4 regions of the Ensifer sp. M14 genome follow, and region 4 is predicted to be linked to each of the others. Evidence: riboswitches for the same ligand, from Rfam matches in the RefSeq annotation. Region 4 holds a riboswitch; each other region holds the start of a gene.
The links. A riboswitch is a leader RNA that binds a small molecule or an ion and turns the genes downstream of it on or off. The one in region 4 is predicted to bind cobalamin.
Positions count from the first base shown of each region.

Region 1: another riboswitch for cobalamin. It lies ahead of cobU (bifunctional adenosylcobinamide kinase/adenosylcobinamide-phosphate guanylyltransferase); the one in region 4 lies ahead of BLJAPNOD_RS29595 (TonB-dependent receptor).
Region 2: another riboswitch for cobalamin. It lies ahead of bluB (5,6-dimethylbenzimidazole synthase); the one in region 4 lies ahead of BLJAPNOD_RS29595 (TonB-dependent receptor).
Region 3: another riboswitch for cobalamin. It lies ahead of BLJAPNOD_RS09720 (CbtB-domain containing protein); the one in region 4 lies ahead of BLJAPNOD_RS29595 (TonB-dependent receptor).

Region 1 covers NZ_QJNR01000004.1:2,578,871-2,582,073, reverse strand. The annotation lists gene cobN (cobaltochelatase subunit CobN) at 1-87, opposite strand, end outside; gene cobW (cobalamin biosynthesis protein CobW) at 150-1,214, opposite strand; gene cobU (bifunctional adenosylcobinamide kinase/adenosylcobinamide-phosphate guanylyltransferase) at 1,218-1,742, opposite strand; cobalamin riboswitch at 1,880-2,332, opposite strand; gene BLJAPNOD_RS12420 (adenylate/guanylate cyclase domain-containing protein) at 2,544-3,203, shown strand, end outside.
Region 2 covers NZ_QJNR01000004.1:2,757,548-2,760,750, reverse strand. The annotation lists gene BLJAPNOD_RS13310 (DUF2865 domain-containing protein) at 48-1,112, shown strand; gene bluB (5,6-dimethylbenzimidazole synthase) at 1,021-1,812, opposite strand; cobalamin riboswitch at 1,857-2,066, opposite strand; gene BLJAPNOD_RS13300 (SDR family oxidoreductase) at 2,144-2,965, opposite strand; gene BLJAPNOD_RS13295 (phytanoyl-CoA dioxygenase family protein) at 3,055-3,203, opposite strand, start outside.
Region 3 covers NZ_QJNR01000004.1:2,036,970-2,040,172, reverse strand. The annotation lists gene BLJAPNOD_RS09730 (NAD(P)H-binding protein) at 1-532, opposite strand, end outside; gene BLJAPNOD_RS09725 (TetR/AcrR family transcriptional regulator) at 636-1,328, shown strand; cobalamin riboswitch at 1,328-1,598, shown strand; gene BLJAPNOD_RS09720 (CbtB-domain containing protein) at 1,641-1,817, shown strand; gene BLJAPNOD_RS09715 (CbtA family protein) at 2,015-2,809, shown strand; gene BLJAPNOD_RS09710 ((2Fe-2S)-binding protein) at 2,880-3,203, opposite strand, start outside.
Region 4 covers NZ_QJNR01000014.1:199,563-202,765, reverse strand. The annotation lists gene BLJAPNOD_RS29595 (TonB-dependent receptor) at 1-1,262, opposite strand, end outside; cobalamin riboswitch at 1,439-1,648, opposite strand; gene BLJAPNOD_RS29590 (phosphoketolase family protein) at 1,762-3,203, opposite strand, start outside.

The DNA of each region.
Region 1 (3,203 bases), on a different contig from region 4:
GAAAAGCACGTCGGCCGGCGTTTGCCCCAGATCGATCGCTTCGTTGCCGTCGGCGATCGTTCCTTTCTGGGCGAGAAGCAGATGCATTGTTCTGTCCGTTCAAGCACTTCCAGGAAAACGCTTTCCCGGAAGTGCGTTGCTTCAAGGAGTTAGACGAGCGCGGTGATGGCAGCGCGCACCGCAGCTTCGTCCATGTCGTGCAGGCCGATGACGACGAGGCGCGTGCCGCGCTTTTCGCCGGCCGCCCAGGCACGGTCGTAGTACTGGTCGATGCGGGCGCCGACAGCCTGGATCAACAGACGCATCGGCTTGCCGGGCACGTCGGCAAAGCCCTTGAGGCGCAGCACGTCATGCTCTGCGATCACGCCCTTGAGGCGATCGACGAAGGCGGCCGGATCGGCAATCGCGCCGAGCTCGACGACGAAGCTATCGAACTCGTCGTGAGAGTGCTCCTCGCCGGCCTCATGCTCCATCTCGTGGTGCGACTTGCGGTTGGCGATATCGCTTTCCGTGCCGACGCCGAGACCGAGCAGGATGGCGGCAGCCACTTCGCCGTTCTTGGCTTCGATCATCGTCGGCTTGCGGCTGGTGCGCGAAGCGACCTCTTCGCGCACGGCCTTCAGGCCCGACGCGTCGATCAGGTCGGTCTTGTTGAGAACGATCAGGTCGGCAGCGGTCAACTGGTCCTCGAACAGTTCCTCGATCGGGCTTTCGTGGTCGAGATTGTCGTCCTCGACCCGCAGTGCATCGACCTTGTCGTGGTCGTCGGCAAAACGACCGGCGGCAACGGCGGCGCTGTCAACCACGGTGACGACGCCGTCGACGGTCACTTCGCTGCGGATATCCGGCCAGTTGAAGGCGGCGATCAGCGGCTGCGGCAAGGCGAGACCCGAGGTTTCTATGATGATGTGATCGGGACGGTTTTCGCGCTCGAGCAGCTTGGTCATCGTCGGGATGAAATCATCGGCAACCGTGCAGCAGATGCAGCCGTTGGTGAGCTCGATGATGTCGTCTTCCGAGCAGGCTTCCGCACCGCAGCCCTTCAGGACGTCGCCGTCGACGCCGAGATCGCCGAACTCGTTGATAATAAGCGCAATGCGCTTGCCGTCGGCGTTCTGCAACAGGTTGCGGATCATCGTCGTCTTGCCGGCACCGAGGAAGCCGGTGATGACGGTCGCCGGGATCTTGCCCTGGTTGGCTCTGGCAGTGGTCATGGATCAACCCTTCATTTTCAGCGGCAATCCGGCCGCGACAAAGTAAACTTCCGCGGATTTCTCCGCAACGATCTGGTGAAGCCGGCCGGCATGATCGCGGAAATCGCGAGCCATGCGGTTCTCGGGCACGATGCCGAGGCCGACTTCGTTGGAAACAAGGATGAGGCGCGCCTGGGCCTCAGGCAGAAACGCGGCAAGGGCAGAAAACTCCGCCGCCATGTCGCGTCCTTCCATCATCAGGTTGGTGACCCACAGGGTCAGGCAGTCGACGAGGACCACGCGCTGTTCGTCGTCGATGCGTGTCAGCAGCGAAACGAGATCGAGCGGCTCTTCATGCGTCGTCCAGCCTTCGCCACGCCTCTGCCGGTGATGGTCGATGCGCTCGCGCATCTCGTCGTCCCAGGCGCGCCCGGTGGCGACATAGTGCATGCCGAGCCCCGAGGCTTCGACGAGCCTTTCGGAAAAGCTGGACTTGCCGGAACGGGCGCCGCCGAGGACCAGAACAGGGCCGGCATGGGGAATGGTCATGTGCGTTGCCGCCTCACGCGCCTGGTCGCAAGTTCGAGCGGCAACAGGATTTCACCGCGCCAGAGGCGCGTTCGGAAAACGATCGATGAGCCAAGACAACCTCCGTGATGGCGTGGGAAGCGGGCTTCCCGTCGGGCGGAATGCCCCTGTCGGACGGCAGGTCTCCTGGCTCACGGCGTCACGGACCCACGGCATTGCCTCGCGCGATAACGCGAAACGCGATGCCAGGGCCCGAACGGCCCGCCTCACCTTCCCGGCGCTTTCCGGTGCCACAGCGAACCTTTGCGCGTCTCCGACGCGCGGCGCTGTGGGCGGTTTCGTGAAAGGCGGACGATTCGTAGAAGAAGAGGCGTCCAACCCGGCTGATCACGAAGCCACGCCAGTGGCTTTTCCGGCTGAGTTCCAAACCGCCTGCGATCGCACCATGCGATCCAAAGCCGGCCGTCCTTCAGCCCGATGGCGAACCCTGACCGTTCTACAGTCGCGGGGTCGGCTGCGATAAGGATGCCCGATTTGGGTCCACCCGTCACATTCCCAATTATTCCCCCGCATCGCCACGATCCGGGGAAACCATCCAACGTCCGATGATTAGGAAGCGGGCAGTGCAAAGTCAATCGACGCGTGCGACACCTCCCCGGCCGAATTGCGCCGCGCGACGATTTGCCGGGCGCGGAGTACCGCAGGCCGCCAGTTCTCGTCACAGAGCACAAGCGATGCACCACGGCGGCGAACTTCATTTTAGCGATTGCAGATAATGCGATAAACTAGCCCAAAAAGAGGGTTCGGTTATCCGGAAGGCAAATGGAACGCAGGCTCGCCGCCGTGATGATTGCCGACGTTTCCGGCTATGGACTGCTCACCCAGGCCGACGAGGAGGGTACGTGTGCCCGCTTTCAGGCCGATCTGCACAACCTGTTCGAACAAAGGATCGCTGCGCACCGTGGGCGGTTGATCAAGACCATGGGCGATGGGTTGCTGGTCGAGTTCGTGAGTGTCGTCGAGGCGGTCCGTTGTGCGGTGGAGGTCCAGCGCGCGAAATCCGAAAGCCGAGGATCCGATGAGGGTCGACTGGAATTCCGCATCGGCATCAATCTTGGCGATGTCATCGTTGACGGCGACGACATTCAGGGCGATGGCGTCATCATTGCCGAGCGCCTGCAGAGCATCGCCGAACCGGGTGGGATCGTCATCTCCGGCACCGCCTACGACCAGGTCGAAAAGCACCTCGATGTCCGTTTCGTCTTTCTCGGCGAACAACGCCTGAAGCATATCGAAAGGCCGGTGCGGGCTTACAGTCTGGAGCTGAACGAAACTCGCGCCGGCGGCGCAAAGGTCGCAGCGCACAGCACGAGGCGCTGGGCGGCACTTGTTGCATCTGCTGTCGTGCTCGGCGCAGCCAGTGGTGTCGTCTGGTGGCAGCCGTGGGAACCGCCTGCGGAAACGGCCCAGGTCCAGCCATCG
Region 2 (3,203 bases), on a different contig from region 4:
GGCGCCCGCCCGGTTGCAGGAATGGACGTTCGCCCTTGTTCCGGAACATGAAAACCCTTGCGGCGGCGACTTTGCCGCTGCTTCTGGTTCTTGCCGATCCGGCGCTGGCCTCCAGCGTGTGCGACCGCCTGAACACAAAGCTTGCCGAACTGCCCGCGTCGTTCGCCACCACTGCCGATACGCGCGATTACGCGAGCGCAATTTCGAGGCAGAACATCGAACTGCGGCGGGCGCGCAACGATCGCCGCCGTGCCGGCTGCGGCACCGGCAGCGTCGTCGTGTTCAACGGCGGCGACCCGGATATCTGCGCCGATATCAACAGCCTGATCGCCGAGATGGAAGACAATCTCGATATCCTCAAGTCGGAGCGCCAGCAGCTGATCTCCGGCAACGGCGACGACACGCGTCGGCGCATCCTGGCCGCTCTCGAAATCAACGGCTGCTACGGCGACCGCGAGGAGTTCGCCAGCGCCGACCCGGACGAACCCGAGACGCATCGCAACATCCTGCGAGATCTGCCGCCGGAGGAATCCTACGGTCCGTTGCTGCGCGATGATGGTATGAGCCCCTACCCGGCGGAAAGCGGCGTCTATTCCGGCACGCTTCGCACCATGTGCGTGCGCACCTGCGATGGTGCCTTCTTCCCGATCTCGTCCGAGGCCAGTCCTGCGGACTTTGCCCGCGATGAACAGGCCTGTCGTGCCCGCTGCCCGGGCGCCGAAACGGAACTCTTCTTCCACGAGCTTGCGACCGAGGAGAGCGACCAGATGGTCTCCGCCTCGACAGGACGCCCCTACACCGAACTGCCGAACGCTTTTGCCTACAGGACACGTGGCGTCGGCACGCCCGGTATTTGCGGTTGCCAGATCCCGAAGACGGCCGCGACCACACCCAATGCCGGCGACAACCAGTCGTCGATCATCGTCATCGAAGGCAAGAAGGAGGCGGCAGCCCCGGCCGCAAAGGCGGCCGCGGCCGCTGAAGAGCGCCCTTACGATCCCGCCAAGAGCAAGGTGCGCGTCATCGGCCCGACGTTCCTTCCCCAGGAGGAGACGTCGATCGATCTTCGTCATCCAAAGGGCCCAGGGTACCAGCCGGTTCAGAACAACTGATCACGGCGTCTGCCTTCCGGCCTGTTCCCCAGCCCTCCTCGAAGACAAGGTCCTCCAAAGGCAGCCGCTGGCGCCAGCCCTTCACCGCCAGCTCCGGCTCCTGATAGAGGCGGTCGACATAGCCCAGGCAAAGCCAGGCAACGATCACGACATGGTCGGGTATGCCGAGGATCGCCTTGATCTCGTGTTCATGAAAGATACTGACCCAGCCGACGCCAACGCCTTCGGCGCGCGCGGCAAGCCAGAGGTTCTGGACGGCGCAAACGGTGGAATAGACATCCATGTCGGGATTGTGGGTGCGCCCGAGAACGACTGAGCCGCCACGCGTGCGATCACAGGTGACGCAGATGCTCAAGGGTGCCTTGCGGATACCCTCCAGTTTCAGCGAACGGTATTTCGACCGCTGATCACCATCGAACATCAAGACGGCTTCGTCATTGGCCCGGGCAAAAGCCTGCCAAACCCTCTCGCGCGTTTCCGGTTGCCGGACCAGAACAAAATTCCATGGCTGCATGAACCCCACCGATGGCGCCCGGTGCGCGGCATTGAGCAGGCGCATCACCAGATCGTCCGGCAAGGGGTCGGGCAGGAACTGATCCCGCACGTCGCGACGGGTCTCGATGGCACGATAGACGGCTTCGCGCTCGTCAAATGAAAAGGCTTCTGCAGCCGCAAGGCCGCCCTTCGCGTCAGTCAGCATCGTTCGATCCCCAACAATGCACAACCTTCCGCCGTCCGCGCGGGGTTCGGTCTATCTTGCCAGGCCGGTCTTCTGACTTCGGATCAACCGGCCGCCTCACCTTCCCAGATCGAATGAAGATCCAGTGGCAAGATCTTGAGAGAATTCAAGATCCACAGACGAAACCGTCCCCGTCACAGCGTTGGGCACGTTCCGGAATGACACCGGATTCCCGATTCTCCCGCGTCGCGGGCACCTGACGGTCGCATAAGGACACAGCCCATGGGGAATGACAAGCAAGCGCGATGTCACTTGCTCGCCACTCCACAGCACCACACGACAGGCTCAGATTTCAGAGCGCCGCCACCGGATGCGGCGAGCCGTCATAGCCGCCCCAGACCGACTGGTCGAAGCAGATGACCGACCCCGTCATCAGGCCGGATTCGTTTGAGGAGAGATAAGCGCAGGCACGCGCGACTTCCTTAGGGTCGACAAGCCGGCCGAAGGGCTGGCTGGCGGCCGCCTTTTCCAGCCAGTCGGCTGCAGCACCATGAAACTCGCGCTGGATGCGGTCTTCGCCCTCGGAGGCCATCCAGCCGATATTGAGGCCGTTGACGCGAATGCGGTTGCGCAAAAGGGCATAGGCGGTATTCTTGGTCAGCGTCTCCAGCGCACCCTTGGACGAGCAGTAGGCCGCAATGAACGGCTGGCCCGCCATCGCCGACATCGAACCGATATTGACGATCGTGCCCTGTGTGCCCTCCCTTCGCATCACCTTGACCGCCTCCTGCATCAGGAAAAACGGTGCACGCACATTGATGGCGAACATCCTGTCGAAGAGTTCGGGGCTGGTGTCGAGAATGGTGCCGCGGTCGGTGATTGCGGCCGCATTGACCAGTGCATCGACGCGACCGAAGGTGGCATCGCAGGCGCTGACGACCTTGCGCGCATCCCCGACCTTTTCGAGATCCGCCTCGACATAAAGCACCTGCGCGCCGCTCGCCTTGCGGATCTCAGCGGCCTTCGCCTCGCCCTTGGCAACGTTGCGTCCGCAGATGACGATGCCTTCAGCTCCGCGCTCGGCAAACAGGCCGGCAATCGTCGCGCCGAGCCCCTGCGTGCCGCCGGTGACGACGGCGATCTTGCCGTCGAGACGGGCGTATTGTTCGGTCATGAAATTCCTCCCGGGAATGAAGTTGGCGTGAAGACAGGCAATGGTCCCCGCCGCAGGCGCCGGGGACCTGACATATCGATATCTGCCGTTCAGCTCAGCTTGCGCTGTGTCTGCGCGTCAAGCGCTTTGCTGAAATCCGCGGCGCTCCATCCGCCCGCAAGCGCCTCATGCATCAGCTGTGCCTGGGTCTTCGGCGCGAGGCCACCGATCGGGGGATCGCGATCGAGATTGGTCGGGA
Region 3 (3,203 bases), on a different contig from region 4:
CGTAGACCTTGCCGACATGTCCCTCGTCCAGAAGCGCTGCCACCGCCACGTCGGCAATGTCATCGCAGCTGATGAAGGGTTCGGTGATCTCATCCGGCGGCAGGAAGACCGAACCGCTGGCAACGGCACCGGCCAGGAAATCCTCGCTGAAATTCTCGAAGAACCAACTGGCCCGGATGATCGTCCACTCGGCACCGGATGCCTGAAGCGCGCGCTCGGCTGCTTCCGCCTCGTCCTCTCCGCGTCCCGACAGCAGCACCAGCCGCTTGATGCCCGAGCGCACGGCAAGGCTCGAGAACTTGCGAATGGTTTCGACGGCACCCGGCACCGCCAGATCCGGTTGATAGCTGACATAGATGCGCTCGACATTTTCAAGCGCGGGCGCCCAGGTCGCCTCGTTGGTCCAGTCGAAGGATGGTGATGCCGAACGGGCGCCGATGCGCACGGCAACGCCGCGTTCCTGAAGGCGCGCTGCGACCCGCCGCCCCGTCTTGCCGGTACCGCCCAGAACCAGTGTGAGTTTGTCCGTCATCGCTTCCTCCTGAGGTTGATCCACAAACATGAGTATCTCTCACATTTGCAAATGTGATAAATCCTCGTATTTTAGGAGTCAAGTCAAAATGTGAGCATCCCTCATGAAACAAGAGATAAGCCCAGCCGCGGCTTCCGCCGACGACGAGACCGCGCTGCGCCGCACACCCAGCCAAAAGCGCAGCCGCGAGCGCGTCGAGCAGATCCTTGCCTGTGCGACGGCGATCATCCAGGAAAAGGGCAGCGACGCGATGCGCATGAGCGAAGTCGCTGAAAAGGCTGGAATATCGATCGGATCGCTCTACCAGTACTTTCCCGACAAGGCAGCGATCGTGCGCACGCTGGCGGAGCGCTACAATGCGGTCTGCAGCGAATGCATCGCGGCCGAGCTTGCCAAGGTGACGTCGCTCGCGGAACTGCGTGACGCCTTCGCCGTGCTGTTCGACATCTACTACGACATGTTCCTCGCCGAGCCCGTCATGCGCGACATCTGGTCGGCGATGCAGGCCGACAAGGCGCTGCGCGAGATCGACCTCCAGCAAAGTCGCATTGGCGGCCGGCTCCTCGCCGATGTCTGGGCGCGGTTTGCGCCCGGCACGCCGCGCGAAGCGATCGACAGCGCCGCCTTCCTGATCATGCATCTCGGCGATTGCACCATGCGGCTTGCAGTCTCGGTCGAGCGCGCGGAGGGCGACCAGATCGTCGAGGCCTACAAACGCATGATCCTTCGGGATTTTGTCGCGGATGGGCCGGGCGGCGGCGCAAGTTTAATTGACATCTCCGGGGTGCGATCCTAATCATCGTGGGATCGATTGGTTCCCGCAACGCGAACGCGTTTCGGGAGTAAACGGGAACGTGACGGATGGACCCATGCTGGGCATTCAAATCACGGCCGACCCCGCGACTGTAGAGCGACGTGAATGCGCCGTTCCGGAGCGATCCGGAAGAAGCCACTGGAGACGGGACCGCGAGAGGGCGGACCTTGGCTCTGGGAAGGCGAGGCAAATCCAGGGTGATCTCACCCGACGTCCTGAGCCAGGAAACCTGCCAGTCGATGCGGGCATAGGGCCCAAACCGGGATATTTCCCGATGCCATCACGGAGGTTGTCATGGCTACGTCTACAGTTTCGAGCATTCCGCTCTCCCTCAGCGATCGTCTGACCGCAGGTATCATCGCGCTGCTCATCGGCGGCTTCCTCGTCTTCGGCGCGGGCCTCGCGAATTCGGCCGTGCTGCACGACACCGCGCACGACACCCGCCACTCCTACGGCTTCCCCTGCCACTAAGCGATGCGGAGGGACGCGACATGCGTTCCGCATCGACATAGCTGCGGACAAAAACGCTTCCGGCGAACAGCCGGACGCGTTTGCTTGCGTCTGATGCAGACCAAAGATCTGCCGGCAGGAGCCGTTCGCGGAATTGCCAATGGGACACGGCGCTGCCTGCAAGATGCATGGCGCGCCGATATCGAGGGATATCGAAAATGATTGTCAGAACGCTTCTGGCCGCGATCGTGGCTGGATTAATTGCCGGTGTCTTCATGACCGGCGCCCAGGAACTGCGCGTCGTACCGTTGATCCTGCACGCGGAAGAATTCGAAGGCGAGGCACCGGCAGCCGGCGAACAGCCCGCCGCCCAGCCGGGAACCGTCGATCCGGCCGCCGCAAGCCACGACCAGCACTCGTCGCTGAAGGCGGTCTCGCCGATCGGCACCCTGCTCGACGCGCTGTCGCCGATCACCCCCGCCTACGCCCATGAGGGCGAACACGAGGAAGGCGGCATCATGTTCGGCATGAGCCGCTTTTCCGGAACGCTGATCGCCAATCTGGTGACCGGCTCCGGCTTCGCGCTGCTGCTGGCCGGTGTCAGCCTCGTCATCGGCTACCCGATCACGCTTAGAAACGGCGCGCTCTGGGGTGCCTGCGGCTGGCTCGCCGTGCACATGCTGCCGGCCATCGGCCTGCCGCCGGAACTGCCGGGCTTCCCGGCCGCCGAACTCGGCGACCGCCAGGTCTGGTGGCTGGCAACGGTGGCGCTTTCGGCCGTCGGCCTCTATCTGCTGGTTCTGCGCGAAGAAATCGTCGCCAAGATCATCGGCCTCGTGCTGATCGCGGCACCCCACGTCTATGGCGCCCCGCAGCCGTCGGATATTTCCAGCAACGTTCCGGCCGTGCTCGGTGCCGAGTTTGCCGTGGCAGCGCTCGCCACCACGCTCGCCTTCTGGATCGTCCTCGGCGTCGTCTCGGGCTTCATCAACGATCGCTTCGCCAAGGCATAAGCCGACCGGCCACCGTGACAAAAGGAGCCCCTGATATCGCCGATATCAGGGGCTCTGTCGTTTCAGATGCTCAGCCGGTCTGCGATGCCAGCAGATGCGCCTGCAAGCGTTCTCGACGCTCCTCCGGCGCCTGCAGCACGCAGCTGTCGCAGAAGCTGCCACCTTCGGTTCGATAATAGAGACAGCAACCGCCGCGCAGCCGGTAGACCCGCGACAGCGGCGGGTGGCCGTCGATCTCGATGGTCTCGTAACGGAGCTTGCCGGAAAAGAGAGGCGTGCCTTCGCGCTTGACGATCGCCAGCGCCTTGGACATCGCATCCTCTTCATCGCCGAGCGCGCGGCCAATCTCCAGGAAACCGCCGGCCAGCGAATCCGCCGCAAGCCGCCATTGCGC
Region 4 (3,203 bases):
TTGGTCACGCCGGTGCCGATGGATGCATGCAAGCGTGTTTCGCTGTCGGGTATTTCCCAGGACCCGCTGAGGCTCCATGTGGTCGCATCCTCGAAACGGTCGTTGAAATCGCGCCTGATGCCGGCATTGACGAAGAACTGGTCGGCCAACTCGCCGCGATACTCGCCGACGAGCGAATGCGCATTGCGGCTGAAGGTGTGCTGCAGATGCGACGGCGTGAACGTTTCGCGCTGCCATTCGTAGCCGCCGGTGATCTGATGGCGGATGCCGTCGCCGCCATCGAAGCCATAGCTTGCCTGATAGCTGCCATTGTAGCGGTTGCCGTCGTTCCAGGACCGTCCGAACCCGCTGATGTTGTCACGGTGGACGTCGAGGCCGGAGACGCGCGCCTTCTGCGCAAAGTCGCCGTCGAGGGCAAAATGCGTGAGACCGAGCGAGCCTAAGAGCTCGCGCGACCGGGTATAATCAAGGGTGTCGTAGGTCAGCGCAGTCATGTAGTCCTGCGCGTCGAGGTCGGTCTTGCGGTTGACGGCGCGCAACGTCGCGTCGAGCTGCAGGTCCGGCGAAAGATCGAAGGTGAACTTGCCGTTGACGGTACCGTTGCGGTCGCCGTCGTCCTCGGGACCGGTGTCGGAAATGTTGAAGCCGCCGGTCCTCTGCAACACGCCGGACAGCGCGTAATCATAGCCCTCGCCGCCGCCACGGGTCGAAACACCGCCAAGCCAGGTGCCGTCGCTGCCGACTTCGGTGCGGGCGCTCGACTTGGCGCCGTCGCGGCCTCCCTTCTTTGTGATGATGTTGATGACGCCGGCCATGGCATTGGCACCCCAGAAGGTGCTTTGCGGCCCACGCAGGATTTCAATGCGCTCGATATCGTCGGCAACGAGGGCGCCGAAATCGAACTCGCCTTGAGAGACGTCGTTGGCCTCGACGCCATCGATCACCACCAGCACCTGGTTGCCTTCGGCCCCACGGACCCGGACCTGCGTCAGGCCGCCGGACGCACCGGTGCGCGACACCGAAAAACCCGGGACCAGGCGCAGGGCGTCTGCGATATAGCGAATCTGGTTCTTCTCGAGTTGCTCTCCGGTAATGACCGTGAAGGCGCGTCCCGATTTGCGCTGTTCTGTTGGTGTCAGGCCATCGGAGACCAGAATCGGCTCAAGCTTGGTCGGCTGTTCGTTTCTGCCGGGATCCTGTGCCTGAGCCCCGCCAACGAGTGTCAGAACCAGCACTGCTGTGCCGGTCAATTGCTTCTTCATATCGTCCCCACTCCGGCGCGATGGGCACGACCTGGCCCACGCGCGATCGACCGCGGGCAGGAACTGGCGGAGAGCAAACGACAAGCGATCACCCCCGGCGCCGTCTGCGGCACGCGGCAACATTGCTCCAATGTCACCGCTACGGACGGCCGCGCCTCGACACCCCTCGTGTCCAGGCATGGGTGACCGAAACAGGCAGGTCTCCTGACTTCCGCGTCGTCGCTTCATCCCGCCTTCCCACGCGAGAGTTCGCGCAGTGGCTACATGGGGTTCTGCTCGGCGGTTACAGTTGCGGGGGCAGTCGCGGTTTCGGCCCCTTGCGGGCAATCCTCACCGTGTTCCCTTTTCATCCGTCGTTAGACGGAACCTGTTTCGCAGGAAGAGACCTACCAGATGCCAGTGGCACGTCAACCGCCGGTCGCATTTTCCACTGGCAATGTACGCGAGCAGAGTTGGAAGCGGTTCAGCGGACCGCTCCCAGAGAAGACATTCGAAAGGCTCAGCCCGGCCAACGCCAACCCTGGATTTCCGGCATGTCTTCACCGTATTCCCGGACATAATGATGGTGTTCCTCAAGCTTGCCGCGTAGCTCGGTGACAACGCCTGCCGCCTTTTCCGCCAGCCCCGGCACCCGGCTGATCGCTTCCAAGGCGAGATGGAAACGGTCGAGTTCGTTGAGCACGGTCATGTCGAAGGGCGTTGTGGTTGTGCCCTCCTCGATGAAACCGCGCACGTGGAAATTCCCGTGGTTGGTGCGCCGGTAGGTCAACCGATGAATCAGATAGGGGTAACCGTGATAGGCGAAGATCACCGGCCGGTCCGTCGTGAACATCCGATCGAAGGCATCGTCCGACAGACCATGCGGATGCTGGTCGCTGGATTGCAGCGCCATCAGGTCGACGACGTTGACGACGCGGACCTTGAGGGCCGGGATTTTTTGGCAAAGCATGGCGACGGCGGCCAGCGTTTCCATCGTCGGCACATCTCCGGCACAGGCCATCACCACGTCGGGCGCCACCGCACCGTCCTCGTTGCCGGCCCACTCCCAGATACCAATGCCGGCTTCGCAATGCCTGATTGCCTCTTCCATCGTCAGCCATTGCGGCTCGGGCTGCTTGCCCGCCACGATGACGTTGATGCGGTTGTAGGTCTTCAGGCAATGGTCGCCGGTCCACAAAAGCGTGTTGGCATCCGGCGGCAGATAGATGCGCACCACATCGGCCTTCTTGTTGGCGACGAGGTCGACGAAGCCCGGATCCTGATGGCTGAATCCGTTGTGGTCCTGGCGCCAGACATGCGAGGTCAAGAGGTAGTTGAGCGAGGCGATCGGCTTTCGCCATTCAATCTCGCGCGACACCTTCAGCCATTTTGCATGCTGGTTGAACATCGAGTCGACGATGTGGATGAATGCCTCGTAGCAGGAGAAGAAGCCGTAGCGGCCGGTGAGCAGATAGCCCTCGAGCCAACCTTGGCACAGGTGTTCGCTCAGCACTTCCATCACCCGTCCGTCGCGCGACAGGTGCACGTCATAGGGCTCGATCTCTTCCATCCAGACCCGGTCGGTGACTTCAAAGACGCTGCCGAGCCGGTTCGATTCGGTTTCGTCGGGACCGAAAATCCGGAAGTTGCGGTTTTCCGCGTTGAGCGTCAGCACATCCCGGAGATACCGCCCGAGCATCTCGGTCGATTGCACCATCAACTGGCCGCGGGCGGCGGGATCGACTGCCACCGCATGGGCCGCGATTTCGGGCACTGCAAGCTTGCGCCTGAGGAGACCGCCATTGGCATGCGGATTTGCGCCCATCCGGCGCTTGGCCGTCGGCGCCAGAGCCCGCAGCTCCTGCTTCAACCGCCCATCCCGGTCGAACAGATCCTCCGGATCGTAGCTGCGCATCCAGTCTTCGAGGATCCGGCGGTGGGCGTCGTCCCCGCGGCAATTGG